DNA from 2 places in the Klebsiella sp. PL-2018 genome. Region 2 is predicted to be linked to the other one. Evidence: predicted binding sites of a transcription regulator. Region 2 holds the regulator's gene; the other holds the start of a gene.

Region 1 (4,679 bases), 120 kb from region 2:
CCACCACCTCGGCAAACGGCGTAAACGGGGAATCAGGCGTCGCTTCGCCGCGCTGCCAGGCGCGGTAGATCGCGGCGATCTGGCGGGTAATCGCCGGGAAGCTGAAGCCATCGACCAGCAAATGGTGGTAACGCTGATACCAGTACCAGCGGTTATCGCCCACCCGCAGCAGCTGATGGCAGACCAGCGGATTGCCGCCGTCCACCCGCAGGTTTTGTCCGAGGTCGGCCTGCATCAGCGCCAGCGCGGCCGCGTGCGGGTCGCTCGCGGCACGCAGATCCCGGTAATCCGGTTCGGCAAACGCACGATGTTCATCGACCCACTGCCAGGCTTCGCCGTTATCTTCGCAAAAACGCATGCTGAGGGTGTCGGCCTGCGACAGCCCGGTGACAATGGCCCGGCCGAGCAGTATCGGGTCGATATCACCGCGCAGCTCAACATAGTGGGCGACGCTCCAGGCGCCGGGCAGCGTCGAGAGGCGCTCCGCCATCCAGATCCCCGGCTGCGCCGCAACCAGCGGTAAACGTGTGGTCATCGTGGGCTCCTCAGGATGCATGGTGGGCGGGGGTCAAGGTAGACCAGTTTGCCGCCAGCCAGTCATTGCACGCCGCTAACGACTGCGGCGGGCACTCCACCGACCAGCCTTCCGGCAGCGCGCAGGAGTGCGGCCACAGGCTGAACTGCTGCTGGCCATTGCGCAGGATGTAAAACTGCCCTTGCGGATTGTCGAAGGGGTTACTGAATTGCATGTCTAATTCCTCGTAAAGCGCGCGTTGTTACTCATCACGGCATAAAGGCTGCCACAGCTGGATAAGCCCGGCGGTCAGCCCGCCGCGCCAGCACAGCGCATCATGCCCGCCGTCAACCTGACGCCAGAAAATCGTCTGCTGTTCCAGATGCGCCAGTAGCGCCTGGTTGGCGCGAAAAATGATCGGCTCGCGAATACCGGCTTCCAGCCAGATACGTAGCCCTTGCGGATGTAATTCGCCGCGGCTCAGGCGGTCAATCAGCAGACCCGTCTGCGCGCCGCCGCGATGCGGCCACCAGTAAGAGCCGGACTGGCTGAGCACGCAGCCAAAGCGCTGGGGCCAGTAGAGCGCGGCGAACATCGAGGCCAGGCCGCCAAAGCTCTGACCCGCCACCACCGTGCGGTCGGCGCGATCGCTGAAAGGCGCCAGCCGGTGAACCATTGGCAGCAGTTCTTCCTGAACCGCCTGCCAGAACGCCTCATTGCAGGGAAGCTCCGCGGCCCGGTGCGGATTATCAATCGCGTCAATCAGTAGATAAACCGCCGGCGGCAGCCGTTTTTCGCGGGTTAAGCCCGCCAGCGGCGCCCATACCGGCATGCTTTCTGCCCAGAACTGGCCATCCAGCAGGATCGCCAGCGGGCGCGCCTGCGGCTGCGCGTCGCCGGTGGCGTAAACCCATATCCGTCGGCGGTTGCCGAGTCGCTGGCTCTGCCATTCGATGCAGAGCGGAGGTGGATAAGGTTCATCGCGCAGCGCCCAGCCCGGCTGCTCCGGGGCTGCAGGCAGCTCCAGCGCGGAGACCGCGTGGCCGCGCCCTCCCTTCCAGCTTTGCGGATTGAGCGGGTCGGCAATCGCCTGCGGCAGCAGCCTGCGCCAGCCTTCGCGCAGCAGCGCGCGGTCCGGGCCGTCACCGTTAAAAAGCTGGGGGGAAAAGTCGTCGTCGCGGGCGGAAGGGATAAAGCAATAGCTGCCGCGCCAGGTCGGAGAAAGCGTGGTTTGCCAGCACCAGGCATCGGTACCGGGAATGCGCCGCAGGGTTTGCGGTACGGCATTTTTATGATGGTCAGTCACGCCGGTGATATAAATCCATACCCGCTGGATGGCCGAAGACGTTTCGTTGCCCGCCGGATCGCGCCACCAGAAGGTTACCCGATACGCGCCGTCAACGGCTTCGATTTGCGGGCCGGAGATATGCTGCCACCAGTCGTCACTTCCTGTCTTATGCATTCCTTTTCAACCCTATGTTTATCGTGACATTTATCAACAAACGCATTAATAAACGCAATATTTATTGATAATATTATTGATAACTATTTTCATTTGCAATAGCGTATTAGCGCGCTGTGGGAAGCGCGTCTTTCAAAATTAAACATGTCTGAGAGGGCTCATTTAGTCCGCGACGGAGCGCCCTTTGCCCTCGACTGGCAACATTGATACCGCCTCTCCTCCCGCTGGGAAGGGTCTTTTGGAGAAGGTGGCGACAAAAAGCAGGAATTACAATGAATAACAGGATCAAATCCCTGGCCTTGCTGGTCAATCTGGGAATCTACGGGGCTGCGTTTCCGCTGAGCGCGGCGGAAACCGCCTCCGATAGCAAAACCGCAACCGCTGATGAAACCATGGTCGTCACCGCCGCCGAGCAGAACCTGCAGGCGCCCGGCGTTTCAACCATTACCGCAGATGAAATTCGTAAACGCCCGCCTGCGCGTGACGTGTCGGAAATTATCCGTACCATGCCCGGCGTTAACCTGACCGGCAACTCCACCAGCGGCCAGCGCGGCAATAATCGCCAGATTGATATTCGCGGCATGGGCCCGGAAAACACCCTGATCCTGATTGACGGCAAGCCCGTGACCAGCCGCAACTCCGTGCGTCTGGGCTGGCGCGGCGAGCGCGATACCCGCGGCGATACTTCATGGGTACCGCCGGAGCTGATCGAACGTATTGAAGTCATTCGCGGCCCGGCGGCCGCGCGCTACGGCAACGGCGCGGCGGGCGGCGTGGTCAATATCATCACCAAGAAAAGCGACGGCGAATGGCACGGTTCATGGAACACCTACATGAACGCCCCGGAGCATAAAGAAGAAGGCTCGACCAAACGCACCAACTTTAGCCTCAGCGGCCCGCTGGGCGGCGATTTCAGCTTCCGCCTGCTGGGCAACCTCGATAAAACGCAGGCCGATGCCTGGGATATCAACGACGGGCATCAGTCAGAGCGTACCGGTGCGTACGCTAATACCATGCCTGCCGGGCGTGAAGGGGTTAAAAATAAGAACATTAACGGCGTCGTGCGCTGGGATTTCGCCCCGATGCAGTCGCTGGAGTTTGAATCCGGCTACAGCCGTCAGGGCAACCTCTACGCGGGCGATACGCAGAACACCAATACCAACGATCTGGTGAAAGAGAACTACGGGAAAGAGACGAACCGCCTCTATCGCCAGACTTATTCCGTCACCTGGAACGGCGGCTGGGATAACGGCGTGACCACCAGCAACTGGGCCCAGTACGAACGTACCCGTAACTCGCGTAAAGGCGAAGGTCTGGCGGGCGGTACGGAAGGTATCTTCAACAGCAACCAGTTCAGCGATATCGACCTGGCCGACGTGATGCTGCACAGCGAAGTTAACATCCCGCTGGATCTGGTGTTTAACCAGAACCTGACGCTGGGCACCGAGTGGAACCAGCAGCGGATGAAGGATTTGGCGTCAAATACCCAAACCTTTATGGGCGGCGATATCGACGGCTATGACAGCACCGGCCGTAGCCCATACTCGAAGGCCGAGATCTTCTCCCTGTTTGCCGAAGACAACGTGGAGCTGACCGACACCACCATGCTGACGCCGGCGCTGCGTTTCGATCATCACACCATCGTCGGCAACAACTGGAGCCCGTCGCTCAACCTGTCTCAGGGGCTGGGGGATGACTTCACGTTGAAAATGGGCATCGCCCGCGCCTATAAAGCGCCGAGCCTGTACCAAACCAACCCGAACTATATTCTCTATAGCAAAGGCCAGGGCTGCTACGCCAGCGGCACCGGTACCGGTTGCTACATGATGGGTAACGATGACCTGAAAGCCGAAACCAGCATCAACAAAGAGATTGGCCTTGAGTTTAAACGCGACGGCTGGCTGGCGGGGGTGACCTGGTTCCGCAACGACTACCGCGATAAAATCGAAGCCGGCTACGCGCCGATTTCGCAGACTACGAACGGTAAAGTGAAAACTGATATCTATCAGTGGGAAAACGTGCCTAAAGCGGTGGTTGAAGGTCTGGAAGGCACCCTGAACGTGCCGGTCAGCGAAACGGTGAACTGGACCAATAACATCACTTATATGCTGCAAAGTAAAAACAAGGAAACCGGCGATCGTCTGTCGATTATTCCGGAATATACCCTGAACTCCACCCTGAGCTGGCAGATTCAGCAGGATATTTCCGTACAGTCGACCTTCACCTGGTACGGCAAGCAGCAGCCGAAGAAATATAACTACAAAGGTGAGCCAGCGGTGGGTTCTGAAACGGATGAAGTCAGCCCATACAGCATCGTTGGCCTGAGCGCCACCTGGGATGTGACCAAAAACGTCAGCCTGACCGGCGGCGTGGATAACGTCTTCGACAAGCGCCACTGGCGCGCGGGGAATGCGCAAACCACCGGTAGCCTGACCGATGTTTCTTATATGGCTGGCGCGGGCGCCAATACCTATAACGAATCAGGCCGCACCTGGTATCTGGGCGTCAATACCCACTTCTGATTGTCTGGCCGTTCCCCCCGCCCTCTTGCCATAGAGGGCGGCGGGGAGAATCTGTTAACATCCCCCCTATGCAAACCCAACGTTCTATCATTCAGCTTGCCGATCGCTCGCTGCAGCGTGTCGATTTCGACCCATTGACCTTTCGGCCTGAAGATCTCCTCTGGCTGCCGCACTATGCCCG
Region 2 (4,679 bases):
AAGCAGCAAAGAGGATCTGGAAGCTCACGATATCCTGCTGCTCGGCATTCCCACCTGGTACTACGGCGAAGCCCAGTGCGACTGGGACGATTTTTTCCCGACGCTGGAAGAGATCGATTTCAATGGCAAACTGGTGGCTCTGTTTGGCTGTGGCGATCAGGAGGACTATGCTGAATACTTCTGTGATGCACTGGGGACTATCCGCGATATCATCGAACCGCGCGGCGCAACTATCGTTGGCCATTGGCCGACCGCCGGCTACCATTTTGAAGCCTCTAAAGGCCTGGCCGATGACGATCACTTTGTTGGCCTGGCCATTGACGAAGACCGTCAGCCTGAGCTGACTAACGAACGCGTGGAAAAATGGGTAAAACAGATTTCTGAAGAACTGCACCTCGAAGAAATCAAGAATGCCTGAGTCTGAACGGCGTAATCATCAGGTTTCGCCGAATTGATAGATAAAAGCAATCAAAGTTATAGCTACAAGTTTTTAACTTTTAATCACATATCTGTACAATGTCCTCTGATTTAACGGGGTCGCGTGAAGCACTTTGTAGCGAGTGCCTCGTTTTTGACAGCATACAAGGCCCGATGCTTGCAGTTTTCATTTCACCATGGCAGTTCTATAATGAGACGCATTACATCGGGTGATTCTCTGTATTACTTCCGCTGAAGGAAGTAGATCGTTTAGCAACAGGACAGATTCCGCATGACTGACAACAATACCGCATTAAAGAAAGCTGGCCTGAAAGTGACGCTTCCGAGATTAAAAATCCTGGAAGTGCTGCAAGGACCGGATAACCATCATGTCAGTGCGGAAGACTTATACAAACGCCTGATTGATATGGGTGAAGAGATTGGCCTGGCCACCGTCTACCGCGTACTGAACCAGTTCGACGACGCCGGCATCGTCACCCGTCATAATTTCGAAGGCGGTAAATCCGTTTTTGAACTGACGCAGCAGCATCATCACGATCACCTGATTTGCCTCGACTGCGGCAAAGTGATCGAATTTAGCGATGATTCCATCGAAGCGCGCCAGCGTGAAATTGCCGCAAGGCACGGTATTCGCCTGACTAACCACAGCCTGTACCTGTACGGCCACTGCGCAGAAGGCGACTGCCGCGAAGATGAACATGCCCACGACGCGGCAGAGAAATAATCACCGCATCGTATACCGCCAAAAGCCAACCTGAAGGTTGGCTTTTTTTTGCCCGGAATCTGCCGCCTCTTTCTCTCGCGCTGCAATACGTTTACTGTCAGTGCATCCTGACGTGTACGGAGAGTCGACATGGAGCTTCGCCAGCTACGCTATTTTGTGCGCATTATTGAAACCGGCAGTATGGGCCGCGCCGCGCTTGACCTGGATATCGGCGTCTCCGCGCTTAGCCAACAGATGGCGCGCCTCGAGAACGAACTCGCCATTCGCCTGCTGCAGCGGACGTCTCGCGGCGTAATGCCGACCAGCGCCGGCCTCGCCTTCTACTCCCAGGCGCAGCTCGCGCTGCGTCACGCCGATGATGCGGTTCTCGCCGCGCGCGAGGCGCGCCTTTCCGGCCACGTCAGCGTCGGTATGGCCCCCAGCACCGCCTCCGTTCTCGGGGTGCCTTTTATTCACGCGATGCGCGAAAGCTATGCCGACGTCCGCCTGCATTTGGTCGAGAGCCTCTCCGGTAACCTTGAACGCATGATCAACACCCGCCAGCTTGACTTAGCTATCGTGTTCCAGAAGGAGAAGCTTGTGCGCTGGAGCGCCAGACCTATTCTCGAAGAGCGTCTGTTTCTGATTGGCACCCATGACGTGCTCTCTCCCCTTCCCGAAGCGAGCATCTCGCCTGGCCAGCTGGCCGCTATCCCGCTGATTATGCCAAGCCTGGGGCATGGACTGCGCGGCAGGCTGGAGGCGATCTGCCAGGAGCATGCCCTGAGCGTCGATGTGGTGGCTGAAATCGACGGCCTGGCCCTGCTGATGCGCGCCGTCCGCGACGGGCTCGGCGCCACTTTGCAGCCGGGGGCGGCAATTTCCCATCTCGACAGCGAGTCCCTGAGAGTGATCGGCGTCGACAATCCGATACTCAGTCGACCTAATTTTCTCGTCAGCCTTTCCGATGATGAGCTGACTCCGGCAGGCCTTGCGGCCCGCGTAATACTGGCGAAAGTCATGCGTCAGCTGGTTGAGTCGGGTCGCTGGCCCGGCGCCAGCCTTTACGCAAACTAAACCCCCCTTTAGCAATACGCCATAGCGTCCAGCCGGCCGTAACGCATACATTTCCATTACAAATTTAACAATCAAGCAAAGCGTAATGGAGCCATAAATGGTGGATGTACTGGTCATTGGCGGCGGCAATGCCGCGCTATGCGCCGCCTTAACCGCCCGGGAAGCTGGCGCGTCCGTACTGCTGCTGGAGGCCGCGCCGCGGGAATGGCGAGGCGGCAACTCTCAGCACACGCGGAATCTTCGCTGTATGCACGATGCTCCGCAGGATGTTTTGGTCGACAGCTATCCGGAAGAAGAGTACTGGCAGGACCTGCTGCGCGTCACCGAGGGCAACACCAACGAAGCGCTGGCGCGCCTGGTGATCCGCACCTCATCGCAGTGCCGGGACTGGATGCGCCAGCACGGGGTTAACTTTCAGCCGCCCCTCTCCGGCGCCCTGCACGTGGCCCGCACCAACGCCTTTTTTATGGGCGGCGGCAAAGCTCTTATAAATGCCTATTACCGCAGCGCGGAGCAGATGGGCGTAAAGATCCGCTACAACACGCCGGTACAGGCGCTCGAATTAGATAACGGCGAATTCATCGCCGCGCTGGCGGGCGAAGAGAGGATCGTCGCCAAAACCTGCGTCCTCGCCGCCGGCGGATTTGAATCTAACCGCGAGTGGCTGCGTGAAGCATGGGGACAGAACGAGCGCGGTGAATGGCCAGCCGATAACTTTCTCATCCGCGGCACCCGCTTCAATCAGGGCGTGCTGCTCAAGTTTATGATTGACGCCGGGGCTGACATTATTGGCGACCCCTCGCAATCCCACTGCGTCGCCATTGACGCCAGGGCGCCGCTCTACGATGGCGGCATCTGCACGCGCGTGGACTGCGTGTCGCTGGGGGTGGTCGTGAACCGCGACGCCGGGCGCTTTTATGATGAAGGGGAAGATTTCTGGCCCAAACGCTATGCCATCTGGGGCAGGCTGGTCGCCCACCAGCCGGGGCAAATCGGCTACTCGATCATCGACAGCAAAGCGATCGGCCACTTTATGCCGCCCGTTTTCCCCGGCGCCCGGGCCAATACCATTGAAGAGCTGGCTCGCCAGCTGGGGCTGGACGCGGAACGCCTGGCGCAAACCATCGCCCGCTACAATGCCGCCTGTACGCCGGGCCAGTTCGATCATACCCGGCTTGATAACTGCGCGACATCCGGCCTGACGCCGCCGAAAACCCACTGGGCGCGGCCCATCGATACCCCGCCCTACTACGGCTATGCCCTACGGCCGGGGATCACCTTTACCTACCTTGGGCTGTACGTTAATGAACGCGCCGCCGTCCATTTTGCGGGCAAGCCGAGCCGCAACCTGTTCGTCGCCGGCGAAATGATGGCCGGCAACGTGCTGGGCAAGGGGTATACCGCCGGCGTGGGCATGTCCATCGGTACGACGTTCGGACGCATTGCCGGCCAGCAGGCCGCCCGCTCGGCACAGCAGGAGACACACCATGAAATCGCTTGAAAAGCTGATCATTGACGCGCAAATCATCACCGAGTCGGAAGCGGAAGTTGAACGGGTGATGCAGGTCTGTAACGCCTGCCGCTATTGCGAAGGGTTTTGCGCCGTGTTTCCGGCCATGACCCAGCGCCTGGCTTTTGGCAAAGCGGATATAAACTACCTGGCCAACCTGTGCCATAACTGCGGCGCCTGCCTGCATGCCTGTCAGTACGCGCCGCCGCACGAGTTTGCCATTAATGTCCCGAAGGCGATGGCGGAAGTGCGCCTGGAGACCTATCAACACTATGCTCAGCCCGCGGCTTTCGGCAGCCTGTATCGTCGGGCCGGCGTAACCACGGTACTGGCGCTGGTCGGCGGGCTGATCCTCTTTCTGCTGCTGGCGATGGGGCTCAAAGGCTCCCTGCTTCATCCACCGCTGGCCGGCGATTTCTACCAGATTTTTCCCCATAACCTGCTGGCGTGGATGTTTGGCACGGTCTTCATACTGGCCATGGGGTTACTAATGGCCGGGGTGATCCGCTTCTGGCGCGAGATCTCGCCGGGTCAGCCTCAGGCCATCGACATCGCTAAAGCCTCGCATAATGCGCTCACGCTGAAGTATCTCGACGGCGGGCACGGTAAGGGCTGCAACGAGGCCGATGACGCGTTTACCCTGCTGCGCCGCCGTTTCCATCACTTTACCTTCTACGGGTTTCTGCTCTGTTTCGCCGCCACCGTGGTGGCCACGGGGTATCACTATATCGCCGGCTGGGAGGCCCCCTACCCGTTCTTCAGCGTACCGGTTGTGCTGGGCACGCTCGGCGGCATCGGCCTGCTGGTGGGCCCGGCGGGTTTGCTATGGCTGAACCTGCGCCGCTCGCCGCTGCACGGCGACCCGCGGCAAAAACCGATGGATCGCGGCTTTATTCTGCTGCTGCTGCTGACCAGCTTCACCGGCCTCGCCCTGCTGGCGGGACGAGACAC

The links. The regulator Fur, encoded in region 2, represses iron uptake genes when iron is present. The targets are predictions, from matches to a motif close to ATAATAATGAGAACNACTATCAA.
Region 1: the regulator Fur is predicted to act here: its motif matches at 2,047-2,069, upstream of fes (enterochelin esterase).

Annotation. Positions count from the first base shown of each region.
Region 1 covers NZ_CP077673.1:1,578,829-1,583,507, reverse strand. Annotated here, with positions in the region: gene entF (enterobactin non-ribosomal peptide synthetase EntF) at 1-535, opposite strand, end outside; gene MKleb_RS07325 (MbtH family protein) at 546-749, opposite strand; gene fes (enterochelin esterase) at 777-1,976, opposite strand; gene MKleb_RS07315 (TonB-dependent siderophore receptor) at 2,249-4,498, shown strand; gene entD (enterobactin synthase subunit EntD) at 4,567-4,679, shown strand, end outside.
Region 2 covers NZ_CP077673.1:1,696,878-1,701,556, reverse strand. Annotated here, with positions in the region: gene fldA (flavodoxin FldA) at 1-418, shown strand, start outside; gene fur (ferric iron uptake transcriptional regulator) at 710-1,162, shown strand; gene tcuR (tricarballylate utilization LysR family transcriptional regulator TcuR) at 1,292-2,218, shown strand; gene tcuA (FAD-dependent tricarballylate dehydrogenase TcuA) at 2,316-3,719, shown strand; gene tcuB (tricarballylate utilization 4Fe-4S protein TcuB) at 3,706-4,679, shown strand, end outside.